DNA from 4 places in the Pseudoalteromonas sp. S554 genome. Region 2 is predicted to be linked to each of the others. Evidence: predicted binding sites of a transcription regulator. Region 2 holds the regulator's gene; each other region holds the start of a gene.
The links. The regulator sigma-54, encoded in region 2, starts transcription at its own class of promoters, with help from an activator protein. The targets are predictions, from matches to a motif close to GTTGGCACGNNNNTNGNNT.
Positions count from the first base shown of each region.

Region 1: the regulator sigma-54 is predicted to act here: its motif matches at 1,676-1,694, upstream of flgJ (flagellar assembly peptidoglycan hydrolase FlgJ).
Region 3: the regulator sigma-54 is predicted to act here: its motif matches at 2,226-2,244, upstream of CWB65_RS11235 (TorF family putative porin).
Region 4: the regulator sigma-54 is predicted to act here: its motif matches at 1,780-1,798, upstream of CWB65_RS01870 (NarK family nitrate/nitrite MFS transporter).

Region 1 is NZ_PNDV01000063.1:54,866-59,968, reverse strand. It holds gene flgK (flagellar hook-associated protein FlgK) at 1-641, opposite strand, end outside; gene flgJ (flagellar assembly peptidoglycan hydrolase FlgJ) at 643-1,638, opposite strand; gene CWB65_RS13760 (flagellar basal body P-ring protein FlgI) at 1,775-2,869, opposite strand; gene flgH (flagellar basal body L-ring protein FlgH) at 2,882-3,565, opposite strand; gene flgG (flagellar basal-body rod protein FlgG) at 3,581-4,369, opposite strand; gene CWB65_RS13745 (flagellar basal body rod protein FlgF) at 4,390-5,103, opposite strand, start outside.
Region 2 is NZ_PNDV01000034.1:86,178-91,280, reverse strand. It holds gene rapZ (RNase adapter RapZ) at 1-359, opposite strand, end outside; gene ptsN (PTS IIA-like nitrogen regulatory protein PtsN) at 379-831, opposite strand; gene hpf (ribosome hibernation promoting factor) at 836-1,123, opposite strand; gene CWB65_RS08785 (RNA polymerase factor sigma-54) at 1,150-2,649, opposite strand; gene lptB (LPS export ABC transporter ATP-binding protein) at 2,719-3,444, opposite strand; gene lptA (lipopolysaccharide transport periplasmic protein LptA) at 3,441-3,977, opposite strand; gene lptC (LPS export ABC transporter periplasmic protein LptC) at 3,967-4,521, opposite strand; gene kdsC (3-deoxy-manno-octulosonate-8-phosphatase KdsC) at 4,518-5,069, opposite strand; gene CWB65_RS08760 (KpsF/GutQ family sugar-phosphate isomerase) at 5,070-5,103, opposite strand, start outside.
Region 3 is NZ_PNDV01000043.1:10,747-15,849, reverse strand. It holds gene CWB65_RS11250 (ABC transporter permease/M1 family aminopeptidase) at 1-535, shown strand, start outside; gene CWB65_RS11245 (Bor family protein) at 706-1,017, shown strand; gene CWB65_RS11240 (Bor/Iss family lipoprotein) at 1,014-1,343, shown strand; gene CWB65_RS11235 (TorF family putative porin) at 1,436-2,122, opposite strand; gene CWB65_RS11230 (hypothetical protein) at 2,405-3,568, opposite strand; gene CWB65_RS11225 (helix-turn-helix transcriptional regulator) at 3,708-3,908, opposite strand; gene CWB65_RS20055 (hypothetical protein) at 4,107-4,337, opposite strand; gene CWB65_RS11215 (AsmA family protein) at 4,567-5,103, shown strand, end outside.
Region 4 is NZ_PNDV01000002.1:18,706-23,808, forward strand. It holds gene CWB65_RS01860 (ATP-binding cassette domain-containing protein) at 1-838, shown strand, start outside; gene CWB65_RS01865 (HesA/MoeB/ThiF family protein) at 852-1,607, opposite strand; gene CWB65_RS01870 (NarK family nitrate/nitrite MFS transporter) at 1,896-3,365, shown strand; gene CWB65_RS01875 (bifunctional protein-serine/threonine kinase/phosphatase) at 3,375-5,103, shown strand, end outside.

The DNA.
Region 1 (5,103 bases), on a different contig from region 2:
TTAGGGCCATCAAGTGTTTCTATATCAATTAGCTCAGATAAATCACGTATTGCTTTATCACGCTCATTATAAGCTGAGCTCGCATCTGCTTCGTTTTTAGTGCCATGAACACCCGCAATTTCTTGATTTAACGAACTAATACTTTCGATTAACGTATTCGCCTCTTCAGAAAATATTTCTAATTGCTCATTAACCACTGCTTTTTGCTCTGAAACAATACCTGCAAGCCGGTCCATTTGATCAATCAAATTTTGCGCATCACTCATCACTAATGAACGAGCAACCGTTGATGAAGGTTGATTAAGAGCTTCTTGTACGTTATTGAACATTGAGTTGATACTAGTTGATAAGCTGTTTGATTTTTCTGAAAAGATTTGATCAACTCGACTCGCTTCACTAACAAATTGATCAAAAAAGCTTTTATTTGAGGTATCTCGGTTTAATTGCTTTTGCGCAAACTCATTCAATAATCGATACGTTTGGCCACGGCCTACCTGATTATCAATCATAGTGGTAAACTCGGTGCGCTCACGTACATACCCTTCGGTATTAACATTTGCGATGTTTTTACTTGTCGTTTGCAGTAGCTCAGCGTTAGCTCTAATGCCTGAATTAGCAATGTTTAATAAATTAAACGACATGTTACTCTACTCCTTGGCGGATCACGCTTGTGGCGATATTCTTCAATTCGTTACTGTTTAGCACTCTTTTTATTTTGTCAGCATAGTTAGGATCGGTTGCATAACCAGCTTGCTGTAAAGAGTCTAAAAACTTGTGCGGCTTTGCCGTATTGTTTAATGCATCTTGATAGCGAGGGTTCTGTGTTAAAAAATCCACAAAGTCATTCACGCTATCTTTTATCGAATCATACGCTCTAAAGTTTGCTTGCTTTTTAACTGCAGCACCTTGCTCAAACTCTAAAGTGACCTTACTGGCTTTTTCACCCTGCCAACTTTTATCTGACTTAATATTGAATAAATTGTTTGAGCTATTACCATCACCTTTATTAATAATATGTTTACCCCAGCCAGTTTCTAATGCTGCTTGTGCGACCATAACCGCCGGATTTAAACCAATTTTTTTAGCCGCTGTTTTTGCGTGTTCCCACACTGTGCTCACAAATTCCTCAGCATTTTCAAATGTGCCAGACGCTATGTTTTGTTCACTTTTTTCAGCTGAATCAACGAGCGGTACTTTTTCAGTGACCTTTTGATTTTCTTGATGAGGTAAGGTGCTACCCGCACGTTGGTCACTAAAGAAATCAGACGTTGTGCGAAGAACAGAGCCTGGCATAAAGTTTTTTCCATCTGGCGATAGTTGCTGCACAATTAAATCAGCAAGGCCTAAAGACCCATTTGATGAAAGTTCTGTGGCCATCTGTTGGTCGTGCATTTCTTCAAAAAACTTAACGCCACTTGCATTAAACGGGCTTTCTTTATCTTCAAAAGCCTCATTAGCTTTACGCATACTTTTAAGCAGCATTTGGGTGAAAATAGCTTCAAATTGTGCCGCTGCTTTTTTTAACGCCGCTTTAGATGCATCGGTTGATGCGTCACCGCTGTTTAAAGCATCTCGACGCAAAGAGTCTAAGTTGCCTAAATCAAAAAAGTTTTGCTTATCTAGATGATTTGTTTCCATCAGCTTTTTGACACAATAATTAATAATACCTAGTTAAATGCAATAATTGAGCCAAAAGAAGAGTAGCGATGAAAGGTTAAGGATGAAAGGTTAAGGGTTAAAGACCCTAGGGCTTAGGGTCTAGAATCTTATAAAACTAAATTACAACAAGCTGACCGTTAATTGCACCGGCTTCTTTAAGTGCTTCAAGAATCGCCATTAAATCGCCAGGGGCAGCGCCAACTTCATTAATAGCACGAACTAAATCATCAAGGCTGACACCTGGGTCAAATACAAAAGCACGTGAATCATCTTGATTAACGTCAATAATACTTTGTTGGGTAACCACTGTTTCCCCCTCTGCTAAAGGATTTGGCTGTGCCACATTTTGTTGCTCTGAAATGGTGACGGTTAACCCGCCATGTGTTATTGCTGCAGGCTGTAACTTGACATTTTTACCAATCACAATGGTGCCCGTACGCGAGTTAACGATAATTTTTGCAGACATATCTGCAGGTTTAAATTCAAGATTTTCAAGCGTTGATAAATAAGACACACGTTGAGAAGCATCTCTAGGGGCAATCACACGAACAGACACAGAATCAATTGCTTTTGCACTGTTAGGCCCGACTAAATCGTTAATTGTTTTTTCAAGGCGCTTTGCCGTTGTAAAATCAGGGCGGTTTAAGTTAAACGTAATAAAATCGCCTTGCATAAACGGACTTTTAACTTCACGCTCTACTGTTGCGCCATTTGGAATACGGCCAACTGTTGGGGTATTAATAACAACACGGCTGCCGTCAGCGCCTTGGGCACCTAAGCCCCCCACTATTAAACTACCCTGAGCTACGGCATATACATTGCCATCAGCCCCTTTTAAAAACGTTTGTAATAACGTACCACCGCGCAAGCTACCCGCGCTACCGATAGATGAAACGGTTATATCAATTGTTTGTCCGGGCTTTCTAAATGCGGGTAATTCAGCATGTACAGCAACTGCAGCAACGTTTTTAATCTTAGGGCTTAAATTTGCAGGTAGCGAAATACCAAAATTGCTTAACATGCCTTTAAAACTTTGCTGAGTAAAACGGCTCTGCTCACCCGTGCCTGGTAAACCCACTACTAAGCCATAACCTACCAACTGGTTCGATCTAACCCCTTCAACCATAGAAATATCTTTAATACGCTCAGCATGTGCCGAAAATTGACAACCTATTAGCGTGATTAAACAAATTAATTTTAATACATTCATAATGAATGCCCTCTAAAAAGGAAAAATCGAGCTGCTGAAAAAGCGTGTTAACCAACCTGCACTTTGCGCTTCTTGTGTTTGCCCTTTGCCAGAGTACTGAATACGCGCATTGGCTATTCGGTTTGACTCAACTGTGTTATCAGAACTCACATCTTGCGGGCGTACTAAACCTTCCAAACGAATAAATTCTTCACCAGTGTTTAACGTTAACCATTTTTCGCCACGAATAACTAAGTTACCATTAGGTAAAACACGCATAACATTAACCGAAATATTGCCAAATAAGCTGTTTGATTGATTTGATCTAGAATCCCCCGTAAAAGAGGCGTCACTACCAATGCCAAACTGGATACTATCGCCGCCTATATTGACCGGAAGGCCTCCGAGCCCTATGACAGGGTCTAGGCTTGCATCAGATTGCTTATCGGTTTCGGTTTTAGCTGCTTTAGTAGCTTGAGTAGACTCTTGTAAATTTACAGTAATAATGTCGCCAGTACGCAGTGCTTTTCTATCTGCGTATAAGTCGTTTGACACATTAGTATTAAATAACGAACCTGTTGCAACTACGGGTTCCATACTTGGTTCAGGATACATTGGCGCATAATAGGGGTCATCTTGAACAATATCACTATTTTGTGTTGAAACACAGCCACTTAAAAATAATGTACCTACCGCAAATAACATATAATGACGCATAATTCCCCCTACACCTTATAATTGCTGATTGATGTAACTCATCATTTCGTCAACAGCCGAGATGACTTTAGAGTTCATTTCGTAAATACGCTGCGTTTCAATTAGGTTAACCAGCTCTTCAGTTACATTTACGTTTGATGTTTCAAGTGAGCCCTGAATAATTGTGCCTAAGCCTTCTACACCCGGGTTACCTTGCACAGGCGCGCCACTTACTGCCGTTTCGGTATAAAGATTTTGCCCTACAGGCTCAAGGCCCGATGGATTAATAAAATCGCTAATTGTAAGCTGGCCAATCACAACATTATCAGCTTGACCTGAAATACGAACAGATACCTCACCATCTTGTGAAATAGTAATTGATTGCGCATCATCGGGAACATTCATTTCTGGTTGCACCACATAACCAGAACCAGACGTGACAATTCGACCATCGCCATCGGTAGTAAACTGCCCATTACGCGAATAAGCAATATTGCCATCGGGTTGTAATACTTCAAAAAAGCCAGGCCCTGAGATCATCCAATCCAATGAATTCTCAGTGGTTAGCATATTACCCTGAGAAAAGTTTTTTTGGTTAGCCACTACTTTTGCACCAGCACCTAACATTAAACCAGACGGCATTTCAGTGTCTTGCGACGATCGCCCTCCTGGCTGGTTAATATTTTGATAAAGTAAATCTTCAAAAATAGCGCGGCTTTTTTTATAACCTACCGTACTGGCATTCGCTAAATTGTTTGATATAACCGAAATATCGGTTTGCTGAGCGTCTAGCCCCGTTTTACTGATCCACAATGCTGGATTCATAATCGTGTCCTCATTTAAAGTTAAACTATGCGCATCAGCTGATCTTGTGATCTATCCAGATCTTCAGCTGTTTTCATCAGTTTTACTTGTAACTCAAATTGACGTTGATGGCTGATCATATCGACCATTTCGTGAACTGGGTTCACATTAGACATTTCTAAGGTTCCGCTTAAAACTTTGACATTGGCAGAAGTATCAACAACCTCTCCTGCTTTAGGCCTAAATAAACCATCGTTCCCTTTTTCTAGTTGAAAACTATTAGCTTCAACCACCTTTAAGCGGTCAACTTCTTCTAAAAACGTAGCAGGCGCCCCCTGCGGGCGAACTTGAATTGCGCCGTCTTCACTAAATTCAATTTTTTCAATCGGTACTGGTAAAATGACTGGCCCGCCTTCGCCAATTACTTGACGACCATGGCTGGTCATTAACATACCTTCAGCGGTAATATTTAATGTACCCACCTTAGTGTAAGCTTCATTGCCTGAGGCATCTTGGACGCTTAACCATGCGTTATCACTCATTGCAATGTCGAGGTCTCTACCTGTTTCAACTATGCCGCCAGAAGTCATATTAGAACCTGGGCGCTCTTGCATAGAAAACACACGTGATGGCAACCCTTCACCAAAAGCCTGCATAGAGCGAGCTTGTGCAAAGTCTGACTTAAATCCAGTAGTATTCGCATTAGCCAAATTATTGGCTTTAAGGGCTAGCCCCTGTAAGCTTTGTTTAGCGCC
Region 2 (5,103 bases):
TTTTCTTTTTTTATGGCTAAATCAAGCGGAAGTGAATCTATTGATAAAGGGTGTAAGCGCCTAGTTTCAGAAAAGCGCTTAATAAGGGTTTGATCTTCACTGTCTAAGTAGAACAGCGTTGGTTTTGTAAAACCCGGTAAGTATTCGATGATGTGATTAAATTCATCTTGCTCTTTTGGTAAATTTCGCACATCTATACTAACGGCAATTTTATCGTAGTTATCAGAAACGCTTCTTACCAAAGAAGGTAATAAATTTACTGGAATGTTATCTACGCAATAATAACCTAGATCTTCAACAACGCGCAAAGCAACCGACTTACCAGAACCAGAACGGCCACTTATGATAATCAACTCCATTAATCACCCTTTAAATTTGTTACGATTGGTCAACAATAATTTGATACAACTCAGCATCCGATTTAGCACAGCGAAGCTGCTTACAAAATTCTTTATTTTTTAGTTTATCAGCTATCGTTGCTAGCGTCTTTAAATGCTGTTGGTTATCGCCTTCAGGTACGATGAGTGCAACAAAAATATCAACAGGGCGGTTGTCTATAGCATCAAAATTAATCGGTGTTTCACTAACTAACACCAATGCTAAAGGTTCTTGTGCGCCGCTCATTCGGCCATGTGGAATAGCAATACCTCTTCCTATCCCTGTGCTGCCTAGTTTTTCGCGGGTTAATAAAGCGCCCAAAATATCCTGTTGAGATAAATACGGTAATTTATCGTGAGCCAGCTCGCTAATAAACTCTAAAATTCTTTTTTTACTATTAAAAAGGACCGCAGCTTTACTGCAGTCCTGGCATATAAGTGAACTTAATTTCATCATATTAGTGTCGAGCAAGCTTCTCTTTGTGTTTAATTACTTGACGGTCAAGCTTGTCAATCAATGAATCAATAGCTGCATACATATCTTGATGTTCAGTGGATGCGAATAATTCAGCACCACTTACATGAATAGTTGCTTCTGCTTTTTGATTTAATTTTTCTATATCAAGAATGACATGAACATTATTAATATGATCAGAGTGCCTTTCTAGCTTCGCAAATTTGGTATTTATATAGTCTCTTAATGAATCAGTTAGTTCTACATGACGACCAGTTAAATTTAGTTGCATAAGCATTACCCTCTTTGTTTAGCGTCTTAGATCAGGCTCTTTCGCTGATTTGACGGTGGAATAGCCAGAGATTCGCGATATTTTGCGATTGTACGTCTCGCTACTTTAATTCCTTGCTCAGCCAATATATCCGCAATTTTGCTATCACTCAATGGTTTTGCTGAGTTTTCTGCTGCGATTAATTTTTTAATAAGTGCACGTATTGCCGTAGATGAACATTCTCCACCATTTTCGGTACTAACGTGGCTTGAGAAAAAGTATTTAAGCTCAAATATTCCACGCGGTGTGTGCATATACTTTTGCGTAGTTACGCGCGAAATTGTTGATTCGTGCATTTCTACCATTTCGGCAACATCATTTAAAACCATCGGTTTCATGGCTTCTGGCCCGTGTTCAAAAAAGCCCTGTTGTTGTTTAACAATACAGTTAGTTACTTTTAAAAGTGTATCATTTCTACTTTCTAAGCTTTTTATAAACCATTTAGCTTCTTGTAAATGTGAGCGAATAAATTGACTATCGCCGCTTGATTTAACTGTACGCGACATCGCTGCATATTGGCTGTTTACACGAATTTTTGGCATGCTGTCTGGGTTTAACTCTACAATCCAGCGGCCTTTAATTTTTTTAACTGACACATCAGGTATTACATACTCAGACTCTTCTCGTACTATTGTGTCTGCAGGCTTAGGGTTGAGCGTATGAATAAGTGTCATTACTTCTTTAAGCTCATCTTCTTTGAGCTTCGTTTTTTTCATTAATGTACGGTAGTCACGAGCAGCTAACAAATCAATGTGCTCGGTTAAAATCATTTTTGTTTCATCAATAAAAGGCGTGCCTTTATCAAATTGATTTAACTGAATACACAAACACTCTTGTAAGCTACGTGCCGCAATACCCACTGGGTCAAATAGCTGAATGCGCTTTAATACCGCTTCTATTTCGTCAAGTTCAACCTCAACGTCATCGTCGTTATCTTGATTAAAGCTCTCTAAAATCTCTTCGCAACTGAGTGTCAGTATGCCTGAATCATCCACCGCTTCTACAATAGCAATAGCGATGGCTTCATCTGTAGGGCTAAATGGCGTTAATTGTAATTGCCACATTAAGTATTCGTGAAGCGTTTCAGTTGATGCGCCCTGATATATAGACTCATCTTCAGGCATTGGGCCTGAAGATGATGCAGGGGCTGCACTCATATACTCATCCCAGCTAACATCCATTGCCATGTCGTCACTTACGGTATCTTTAGCAAGCGCTTCACCACTGTCTTGTTCATACTCGCTAGGGGCTTCATCGGCAGATACGGTTACTGTAACTTCATCGTTATCTGCTTTTTGCTCATTTTTGCCCGCAAGATCATCGGCATAGTCTTGCTCCTCAACCTCAAGTAATGGGTTGCTGTCGAGCGCTTCTTGTATTTCTTGCTGAAGATCCAATGTGCTTAATTGCAGCAAGCGAATAGCTTGTTGCAACTGAGGTGTCATTGTAAGTTGCTGGCCCATGCGCAGCTGTAGTGATTGCCTCATGTATCTCTAACAATCCTTTTAAGTTGTTATAGTTAATACTAGCAGATGCTTATAAATAAGGCGTAAATGTTACAGCCTAAATTGCTCGCCTAAATATACATCGCGTACAGTTTTATCATTTAATACGTGTTCAGGGGTACCAGAAGCAATCAGTTCCCCATGAGAAACAATGTAGGCTTTTTCGCAAACATCAAGGGTTTCTCTTACATTGTGGTCTGTTATTAATACGCCAATCCCACGGTTTTTCAGGTGTTCAATAATTTTTTTAATATCTAATACTGAGATAGGGTCAACACCGGCAAATGGTTCGTCTAACAAAATAAACTTTGGATCTGCGGCTAAAGCACGTGCAATCTCCACTCGGCGACGTTCTCCGCCCGATAATGCCATGCCTTTGCTGTCGCGAATGTGTTGAATGCTAAATTCATCTAATAGATTATTCAATGTATCTTCTCTGGCTTGTTTAGTGAGCTCCTTTCGAGTTTCTAAAATAGCCATTAAGTTTTGATACACTGTTAATTTTCTAAATATAGACGACTCTTGTGGTAAGTAGCCAATGCCTAATCTAGCACGACTGTGCATAGGTAAAAGCGTAATATCGTTATCATCGATAGATATTTTGCCTTTGTCGCTAGGGACTAAGCCTACAATCATGTAAAAGGTTGTTGTTTTACCTGCGCCGTTTGGCCCAAGCAAGCCTACAATACTGCCAGCTTTAACTTCTAAGCCCACATTTTTTACAACTTCACGGCCTTTGTAGCTTTTGGCTAGTAGCTCTGCTTTTAATGTGCTCATGGTTGGCCTTTGTCATTTTTTTTAGGCTCCACAGGCACTAAGATAGTGTGTACACGGTCAGTTGAGCTTTCATCTTTTTCGGCGCTAATAAGCTGCTGTTCTATATCGTAGGTAATGCTTTTAGCATTCATTTTTTGCCCAGCTTGAGATATCTCTGCATCTCCAATTAATGTTAAAAAACGCGTTGAAACATCGTATCTAACTTCATTAGCGCTGGCGCTCATTATTGTGCCGTCGGCTTGTTTTTCTTCAAAATATGCAGGCGTACCTGTGGCAATTAACAATTGCTTGTTGTCGCCTAGCTCATCGCGCTTGTGAACCTCAAGGCGGTCTGCGGTAATTTTTCTGTCGCCATGAATAATTTCAACATTTTTTTCAAAGATACCTACGTTTTCTTTTAGTTGACCCTCTTGTTTATCCGCACTAATCGAAATTTGATTTGCAGAAATTGGCGCTGTTGTTTCAGCGGCATTAGTACCTAATGCAAGTAAAAATGTTGGAATAATAAAGAGTGTTGATAGTTTATTGGTCATAATAAATAGTTCGCGTATGGTTAATTAATTTTATCACTTCGGTTTTTAAATCGGCTTCTAAGCCTTTACCGGTGATTTTTAAATTGGGCCCTGTAACAATGACAGGCTGCTCTGATTGCATCGTTAGTAATTTTATATCTACCTGAATGTTATCAGCATTAATTTTATCTATCATTGCGTTATCAGTTAAATTACTAGCAACAACGTTACCTTCTAATATTAGTTGTCTGCCTTCGTATAATGTTGCTTCATTAGCGTTAATTCGCCATGTTTGTTTGTCGTTGTATAGCGTAAAAATAGGTTTATCAAAAAAGGTAAACCCTAATTCTTGATATAGCTCCATTCGCGCTGCCGTTACTTTATGGCTGATTTTCCCATTTTCGTCATACGCTGTTTGTTTTAGCTCTATGGCTGTGTAATCGGGCTTTGCAATTATGTCTGCTTCGGTTTGTTGTGGTAAATTTACTTGTGTGAAATAAGGGTACCAAAGCCAAACCATACAGCTGATGAATAAAACGCTTAATATTATGCGCGCTGCATTCATGAACTAGTCCCTTTTGTGGTCAAAGGTTTGTTATTTTCAAGCATTAGCAGGTCGGTTAGTTCTCTCACTGCACCAAAGCCACCTGGCATTTGTGTTGTATAATGTGCTAAACGTTTTATTAGCGGATGTGCGTCATTTACTGCAACAGCAAACCCTACTAACTCCATCACTGGCATGTCTGGGCCATCATCGCCAATGTAGGCAATTTGCTCATCATTTAAATTGAGCTTTGTTTTTAGTTCTTCGTAAGCGAGTAATTTATTTTCTTGGCCTTGGTATATATGTTGTACTGTTAAGCTTGTCATACGCTGTTGTACTATTTTTGAGTGGCGTCCTGTAATTACCGCAACTTCAAAGCCACTATTAATTAGCGCTTTAATGCCAAAGCCATCTTTTGTATTAAATGCTTTGAGCTCTTCGCCTTGGTTACCCAAATAAATGCGACCATCAGAAAACACACCATCAATATCACAAATAAGTAGCTTTACTTTTTTTGCACGTGCTTTTGCGTCTTCACTCAATGGTTGATAGAGCTCTTCAAATTGCATTTATAATACTCCTGCTTTTAGTAAGTCTTGCATA
Region 3 (5,103 bases), on a different contig from region 2:
ATCTGTTGTTATGATGGCGATTTATGATCGCCTAGGTGAAAAACGTTTAAACGCTGCCCTTAAGGCATTTTTAAATGAGTTTAGATACCAATCAATGCCATACCCAACAACGCTTGATTTACTCAGTTATTTAAAACAAGACGCAACGCAAGCTGAGCAAAACTTTATTGATGATCAGTTTAAATATATCACTTTGTATGAGCTGGAAATGAAAGAGGTTTCAATTTCAGACGAAGCCGACAGTGATGGCTTTTACAGTGTTACGTTAAACGTTGAAGCTGTTAAGCAGCGTGCTGATGGTCAAGGTGAAGAAACAGAACAGCCACTCGATGAGTTAATTGATATTGTATTGTTTAGTGACGATCCTGAAAATCTACTCGCCGAAGATTTTGTGATTTACTCACAAAAACATCAAATAGTAACGGGTACTAATATTATTGAGTTAAAGGTAAAAGAAAAACCTTTATTTGCAGGAGTCGATCCGTACGTAAAACTGGTTGATAAAGATAACGTAAATAACTTAGCTAAGTTTTAATAGCTGAAACTAAACTTACTCAAAGGCCGCAATTTTGCGGCCTTTTTTGTGTAAAAAAATGTTTGAAATCTGTAAGGTTGGCTACATTTTTCGCACAGCTTTTTACTCATTATTTTACTGGTTTACTGTAAAGTTTATTTACTGAAAGTAAGTACCAAGTAAGGACAAACATGAAATCATTAATAATGGGGTTTGTAGTATTAGGCTTAAGCGCCTGTTCTGCGGTTACCATACAGCCACACGCTATCACAAAAATTACAAGTAAAGCGACCTACGAAGATAGCCGTCCATTTTATTTATGGGGATTAGTAGGAGAGGAACGTGTGGATGTAAAAGAGATTTGTACAGATACACAAGCGGCTCAAATGCAGTCGCAACAAACATTTAGCGATGGTGCGTTGGGTTTAATTACGCTAGGCATTTATTCACCACATACCATAAAGGTATGGTGTGAAGAGCAAAATACGCAGGAGGCGTTATGAATCTTAAATTAATTTTAGGCAGTATTACTTTTGCTATGTTAACTGGTTGCACAAATATTTACTTTGATAATGGTGTACCTGAAAAAGTTAATAACCAGTCGCACAATAGTTCTCAGTGGCATCATAATTTTGCTTTAGCTTTGTATGAGGGATCTGATGCGGTTGACTTAAGTGAGCATTGTCCACAAGGACAATGGCAAACGGTGCACACGTATAAGTCATTTAGTAATGGAGTAGCGGAGGTTGTAGTTAATCAGATAGGCCCGGCTTGGTACCCTAAAACAGTTGAAGTGAGCTGCACTAAGGTACCTTTTAAAGCTGAGTAATAATTTAAATATAACCCAATACAAAGAAAAGATGCTAGGTGCTAAAAAAGGGCCAAATGGCCCTTCAGTTGCAGCAAGTAACACATGTTTGTTTATAGGCTGAAGTCTACAGCGTAAGCAACGTAAACTTTTACATCTGACTCGTCCATATCAGTGTCTGATACGCCAAATGTGAATCCATCTTTTGATACAGACACACCGTAATCAATGATGTCTTCGTCACCAATAAAATCGCCAGAATAATGACCTATGTGTAAAGCCATTTCTGTACCATTGCTGCCTACGGCAAAGCCGTAATCAGCTGTCAAATAAAGTGAATCACCAAAGTCTGTACCGTCGCCACTTGCAGCAGATGTAGCAAGCACTGATGCACCAAAGGTAAAGCCTTCGACACTGATGCTACCGTAAATTTCTGAGAAATCAGCGTCTGCACTTGATGCCGCGTCTGGGTAAGCATAATAAATGTAACCTACATCGTAGCTAACACCTTCGCTAATATCGCCACCAAAGCCTGCGTAAAAATCTAGCTCGTAGGTCATTTCGTCAGCCCAAGATGCATTAGATACCCATGTACCAGCATAAAACCCAGATTCGTCAGCGTAATCAATACCACCAGAAATAGCAGCGTCGCCGCCAGTTTGTTCTTGTCCACGCCATAAGTAATTTGAGGTAGCTGCTACATTCGCAGACACTTCAGCATTTACTGCTGTTGATGTAAGTGACGTTGCAGCCATTAATGCCACGGCGCTAAAAGCGATTGTTTTTTTTAGTTTTAACATGTTCCATTTCCCGTTATATGATTTTTTGCATAGGAAGGCTTTTTATTATGAAGTACCGTAGCCTTTTGATTTATGCGTTTTTATTGTTTAACTGAGAATAGAATTGCACTGTGTGTGCCAGCTTGATTTATTTTGTTTAAGATTTAAGTTTTATTATTTATTAACAATGGCTTGCGTTTGGGGTGGGTGGTTTAGATTATGAGGAAGAAATATTCTATCGCACATCGCTGGTGCATAAAATAATCAAGCTGCACCATGAAAGTACAGCTTGTTTAGAATTATTTAGCCAAATATGGTGCGCATTAGACTAATTGTTTCGTTTACACTGCGACCTTTTTGAACTTCGCTGATTATTGAGTCGCGTTTGCTACGAATATGCTCAGGAATATCATCGGCAGCCAAAGCGCGGTCAACTAAAATTTCAGCAGACTCTTTACCTCTGCGTTGTGTTTTACCCGTTTTAGTGGTGCTACGCTTTGGTTTATTAAGTAATTTAATATAGTTAGAGCTATCTGGTGTTTTGTTATCCGCGTAGTAAAAAAAGCACGGTATAAGCGCTTTAATTGACACTAGTTGCTCTTCTAATTCATTTGAAGCATTTGCCATTTTGTACCATGACATAGCTTGAATGCCTTTTACAATATCTTGCCAGTAACGCTCAAAATCACTATTTTTAAGTTTTGTAACCGCAAGTGCTGCGCATAATGCATCTAAACGACTATTTGTGATTGGCGTAAAAATATCAGGGCGACGCATTGCAAGTAGTCGTGTTGCCGGAGCAAGAGTTGGCTTTTCACTGCTATCAGTAAATATTTTGCTATAAGCAGCTACAAACTGTTGGTACTCGTAATGGGTAATGTCACCTTCAAGAGGAATATTAGCCAGTGCGTCATCAAACGCACCCGGTAAATCACCAATGAGTTGGTGGAAAACTTTAGCACTCTTAGTTGATGCAAACCACTCAACATCAAAATCGTAAGTGCTTGGATCAAGTGAAGCCATATGCTTGCCAGTAAAAGCAAGAAGGTCTTCAGGGATCATGTCTTTTAATGATTGCTCACGAATACTTTTTACGTAACTTGCTAAACGAAGTTGTTCATCAAGTGCAATAACGTCTTTATGTTGCTCTATAAATACACTTACCACAGGCCAAGGGGCTACACGAAGCGTTTTAACTTGTAAAAAGCTGATAGCCGAAATAAGCTGATCATGTAGTTTTTTAAGAACAGGTAGCTGTTGCGGCTCAAGTAAATCGTAGTTAATACGATCTCTGCTTGCGTTTAATAGCTCGTAACACCAAGGTAAAAAATCATCAGGATGGTTTTCTACTTTCACGGCCATAAGGTTAAGGCTTAATTCTGAAGATTGTTTCAGAATGTTCTGATAGATTTGATTTTCTTGCTCGCCTAGTGTCATTTTTGACGGTGAAATTAGCAGTTTTTTCATGCCTTGTAGATACTCCGGATTTATATATATGTATTAGCATTGTGTATTTTAGCTCAAATACGCTAATAACAACAGCGCTGTCCTGCGCGCTGCAGTATTATGGTGTTTAAAATCGGGGTTAATCTAACCTGCTCGGTTATTAATCAGCCTCATCTAATATAAAGAGGCTCTCAACGGGCACGTTAAAGTTAGCTGCAATTTTAAGCGCTATAATGACCGATGGCGTAAATCGATTTGTTTCTACAGTGCTTATTGTTTTACGCGATACGCTTACAGCATCGGCAAGTTCTTGCTGCGAAAGCCCTGCCTCTTTACGAAATTTTGCAATGTTATTTTGCACTTTTGTTCCTAATCTTTGCTTTGCCAAAGAATTGATACGCCATATATTAAACACATTACAGCAAGATAAAACGAGGCCATCATGGTGTGAGACACTTCTAAAGCCAAATCATCTGAGAATAAGTAAACGCCACCCATGCTAAAAAGTAAGCCAAGGACTACATGTTTATAGGCAATGGTGTCGATGGTGTTTAAGTACTCATCTTTGTAGGTTAAGGTGGTATTTCATTTTCCATGTAAACCCGCCTCTGATCACAAACATACAGAATGAACCTAAAAAAGCAGCAGTACCAAAAAACAACAGCGGGGCTGATGTTTGAGTAAGCAGTGGGTAAACACTGATGATTAATAAAGTGACTCCCATGAATAATGAAAACCAAGCATTTTGGCCCATAAACTTTTCTTCATTTTTAATATCATGATTTGACATATATCATTTCCTTTTAAAATTTAACATTATGTAACCTCAGGGTGTCAATGCAACCTTGAGGTATCAATGAGTCAATTATTTTTTGTAACCTAAAGGTATCAAAATGTTTCAGGAACGATTCATATGAAATAAGTAAACTGCTTTTATGAGCTTTTTTTATCTACAGCAATGCTTTTAGGCTTAACACTCGCTATGATAAAAACATAATTTGACCGCTTAAAGGACGAACATGAAAACCTTACTCAAAATTTTTGGTGTAATACTCTTTCTTTGTATTGCGTTAATTGTTGCAGCACCTTTTTTAATTCCTACCGATACCATTTTTAATAAAGTATCAGAGGAAGTTCAAAAAACGACGGGAAGAACGCTAACAATTAATGGTGATAAAACGCTTAGTGTGTTTCCTGCACTAAAGTTAGAGTTGAATGATGTCCACTTTGCTAATATGCAAACAGGTTCGCGAGCTGATATGGCAAGTATGCAGCAGTTAGCGATACATATACCTTGGTTTTCATTATTTGGCGGTGAATTTAAGCTTGATAAGTTTGTAATTAACGAACCCGATATTTTATTAGAAACAGATAAGAATGGTAAAGCTAACTGGCAGTTGTTTGATGCGGTAGCAGAAAAACCAACAGAGCAAGCTGAGCCTGGTGAGGCAATTAAGCTGCCTGCTAGCTTTGATATTGAGCTGGGTGAGGTCGCTATTTATGGCGGGAAGTTTACTTACCTTGATGGAGTAACTGGCGCGAAGCAACAAATTAGT
Region 4 (5,103 bases), on a different contig from region 2:
AACTGAACAACGCGGTGTTACGTTGCAAGTTCAGTCCTGCCCATTATTTCCGCATTTGGATGTAGCAGGTAATTTAGCGTTTACACAAAAGCATTGTTTTAATAGGCAAACTGACTTAACTGAACAAAAAGTTATTGATGCACTTGAGTTACACCCCTTACTTAAACGCAACGTTCAGAGCTTGTCTGGCGGGGAGCGCCAACGGGTGGTGTTTGCACGTACGTTGTTGGCAGGTCAAAAATTAATTATTTTAGATGAGCCATTTAGCGCTCTTGATTGGCCGCTGCGCTTTAAAACACTCTCAACATTAAGTGAATTGGCGGCAACGTTTACTATTAAATTTATTATAGTGAGCCACTCGTTAAAAGAACTATTGTTTTGTTGCGATACCCTGGTGCAGCTTAATAAGGGTAAAGTAATTAACCACGGCCCGAGTGCACAGGTGGCTAAAGCTATTTACGCTAATAATAAACAAGCACCGCTAAGCTTAATTAACTTTCAAATCATTACATTTGATGAAAAATACGGTGTGTATTTGCTTAAACTACACAAAAGCGAGCAGCAGCTATTTGCATTACCGAGCGCTGTAGAGCAAGGAAATAAACTTATATTAGAGTGTGAGCAAATATCAGTAAGTGCAGAAATGCCATTAAACACAAATAACAGCAATGTTTTAATATGTACGCTGCACAGTGCAGAACTTATAGATAAAACATGGCAACTTACGCTAGATGTAGACGGACAAAGCTTGTACTGCTTACTTTCACCAAGAGTATGGGATCAAAATAACTATAAAGTAGGCGATACACTTTATGCGACTATTCATAAACTAGAGTAATTTGAAGTGGGTTTTAGCTGCACGTAGCACAATGACTGTTTTTTGTGATTTTAAAGCGACTAAACTCCATACTTAAACCATCAACCAGCAGTAAATGCTCGTTCAACCCGCTTGGTAATCCAGCAAGCATTTTTAAGGCTTCAGTGGCCTGAATACTGCCAATTAATCCTACAATGGGCGATAGCACGCCTGATTCTGAGCAGCTTTGTGTTTGATCAGACATAAACTGCGATAAACACTCATAACAGTGGCTATTTTCTTGCATTGTAAAACAGGCAACTTGGCCTTCCATTCTAATTGCAGCGCCCGATACTAGTGGGGTTTTTGTTTTATAACAGGCTGTGTTTAATACATTACGTGTAGTTAAGTTATCAGAGCAATCAATAACTATATCAATATTTTTTAATAGCTCGTCAAGCTTTGACTTTTCGTCTAAAAATACATCGATTGTATGTATATCTATTTCATCATTTAAGCTAGTTAGCTGCGCTTTGGCGGCGTGTGTTTTTAAGCTTCCCACATCTGTTTGTTTATAAAGCACCTGCCTTTGCAAGTTAGTAGCATCAACCACGTCGTTATCTACAAGCGTTAACGTACCCACACCGGAGGCAGCTAAGTACTGAGCAACCGGGCAGCCCAAACCACCTAAACCGACTATAAGCGCATGAGATTGCCATATTTTTTCTTGCCCCTCTATATCTAATTTAGGAAGCATTATGTGGCGCGAGTAGCGTAGTTGTTGTTGGTAAGTCAGGGCTGGTTTAGTCATTAGCGGCTTCTCATTATTTTTATACACAATAGCAATTTTTAGAATATGTGGGCAAGAACGCGGTTAAAAGTAATTGCACTGTTAGTGCTCACATTGATTACCTTAACAGTGCAAATGAAAATTATAACGAATTAGTAAAAACATAAGCTAATGATTTTTAATGAAATAAATTATTGGCTCACTAATTGCTCAGTATGGTTAACGTGAAATTAACAAATGTAGCGGTGTAATTAATAATAAAGTAGTAACTGCTATAAATAACTACAAACGTAACTAAGGAAAAATAACATGCAACCGAGTACTGGGTTTAATCTCATATCGTTTAGCGGAAAAATGAAAATACTGCATTTAAGCTGGATGGTGTTTTTTATCTCATTTTTTGTCTGGTTTAACCATGCGCCATTATTAGGCGCTATAGCGGGTTCGCTAGGTATTACTATGGCACAAGTAAAAACGCTACTTATTTTAAATGTGGCACTAACCATTCCTGCTCGCGTGGTTGTGGGTATGTTAACTGATAAATTTGGGCCTCGCATCGTTTATGCATCATTACTGATTTTATGTAGCATCCCATGTTTTATGTTTGCGATGGCCACCACGTTTGAGCAAGCCGCTATCGCGCGTTTTGCACTTGGCTTTATTGGTGCGGGTTTTGTTGTGGGCATTCGCATGGTGAGCGAGTGGTTCCCGGCAAACGAGTTGGGTACAGCAGAGGGTATTTACGGTGGCTGGGGTAACTTTGGTTCGGCAGCAGCTGCAATGCTATTACCTGTATTAGCGCTTATGTTTGGCGGTGACGATGGCTGGCGTTATGCGATAGGCCTAACCGGTGTATTAAGTGTCATTTTTGGTGTTATTTGGTACATCAGCGTAACTGACACGCCAAAAGGTGGCACTTACTTTAAACCAAAAAAAGTAGGAGCAATGGAAGTAACCAGCAAAGGCGACTTTGTACTACTTCTTATAATGAAGCTACCTATGTACGGTGCTTTAGCACTACTTACTTGGAAGCTTTCTCCTACTGGTGCAAATTTACTTTCAGAAAATTTTGTTATTGGTACATATGTATTTTTGGTGCTGCTTTATCTTTACGAAGTGTATAAAATGTACGACATAAACGGCCATATTTTTAAGCAACCTGTTCCTGAATCACACCGTTACGAATTTAAACAAGTTGCCGTTTTAAATATTCTTTATTTTACAACGTTTGGCTCAGAGCTTGCCGTTGTATCTATGTTGCCATTATTTTTTAGTGAGGTGTTTGGCCTTGATATGGTATACGCAGGTTTGCTTGCATCAGCGTATGCGTTTATGAATTTAGCTTCTCGCCCGGGTGGTGGTTGGATCTCAGATAGAATGGGTCGTCGTAAAACACTTATTGTACTTACCACAGGCTTAGCTGTAGGTTATTTTGTTATGGGCTTAGTTGACGCTAGCTGGCCGCTTTGGCTTGCAGTTGCTGCTGCCATGGCGTGTTCGTTTTTTGTGCAAGCAGGGGAAGGCGCTGTATTTGCGGCTGTACCACTTATTAAACGCCGTTTAACGGGTCAAATTGCTGGTATGACGGGAGCTTACGGCAATGTAGGGGCTGTTGTGTATTTAACGGCGCTCTCATTAGTTGATTACCAAACATTCTTTATGATTATTGCGTCAAGTGCATTATTAGGCTTAGGTGCATTATTTTTCATGAAAGAACCCGATGGCCACATCACAGAAGTAAACGAAGATGGCACCGTTGAACTTATTTCTGTGACTTAAGGCATACATATGTTTGATGAAACCCAAAAAGCCAGCGCACTTACAAACGAACTTAACGTTGAGTTTGGTGGGCACAGTAGCAAAGGTATAAAAACCGAAAACCAAGATGCGTTTGCTGCTCTTAATACTCAAGCGCAAGAAAAAGAGTCAAAAGGGGTTATTGCCTGCTTGGCCGATGGGTGTTCATCAGCAAAAAATGCTAAACAAGCGTCACAGTTATCGGTAACGCACTTTATAAATGAGTATTTAAATACACCACCAAGTTGGGCCGTTAAAAAGTCGGTATCTAAGGTATTGGCCAGTTTAAATCAGTGGCTTTATTCGCAATCGGTTAACTACAATCACCTTGGCCAGCGCCAAGCAGATTGGATGACCACGTTTACAGCGCTTATTTTAAAATCGGCCACGGGTTATATTTTTCATTTAGGTGATACCCGAATTACGCGGTTACGTGCAAAAAGTATGGAGGCGATAACACGCGACCATAAAGTAAACGATACTCTAACGCGAGCTTTAGGCGCGCAGCTTCATCAAGAAATTGATGTATACGAAGTTGAACTTAGAGCTGATGATATTTATATACTTACCTGCGATGGTGTACACGATGTATTGCCATACAGTGATATACAAAAGCTAATTGATGAGCATACTAATTTAGAGCACGCAGCAAAAGCAGTCACAGAGCTTGCCATAGCAAGAGGCAGTGACGACAACGTAAGCTGCTTACTTGTAAAAGTGAATAGTATTGCAAAACAAAATTTAGACGAGTTATATCACTCTTTAACAAGGCGGAAGATTCCGCCACCGTTAAAAGTTGGCCAAAAAATTGATGACTTTACTGTTATCCGTGAATTACACGCTAGTAGCCGCTCGCACATTTATTTAGTGCAACAAACACCCGATACGCCGCCGGTTGTATTAAAAGCGCCTTCGGTAAATTTTGAAGACGATGTGCACTACCTTCAAGGCTTTATAAGAGAAGGCTGGGTAGGGCAACGTATTAATCATCCTAATGTAATGAAGGTTTTAAATACGCAATCGCAAAGCCGATTTTTATATCATATTTGCGAATACATGGACGGGCAAACACTGAGCGATTGGAAACATGATGTGCCGCATCCAGAAATTACCCAAGTGCGCAGTATTATTGAACAAATAGTACAAGCACTTAGAGCGTTTCAGCGTTTGGATATGGTGCACCGCGATTTAAAACTCGATAACGTGATGATAGACGCTCACGGCAAAGTAACATTAATCGATTACGGCACGGTGAGTGTTGCGGCTATGGATGAGTCGGTAAAGCAAATTGCAGATGATTGCCCGCAAGGTACGGTAGATTACACCGCACCAGAGACGCTTATTACTATGCACGCCGATTTTAAGAGTGATTTATTTTCGCTAGGCGTTGTTGCGTACGAATTATTATGTTCAAAATTGCCGTATCAGCCACTCGCGCATAATCATGTACCAAAAGATTACAGTCACTGGCAATACACTAGTATTCGTAAACACAGAGCAGATATCCCGTTTTGGTTAGATCAGGCTTTAATGAAAGCATTGGCTCCCAAACCTGAATTCAGATACCACGCATTTTCTGAATTTATAAGCGATATCAATAAACCTAATCCACATTTAAAAAGTACCGCCCCGAAAGACTCAATAATGAAACGCGATCCGGTTTTAGTCTGGAAAAGTATTTCGTTGTGTTTATTTATAGCCTTGGTGTGTGTACTCATAA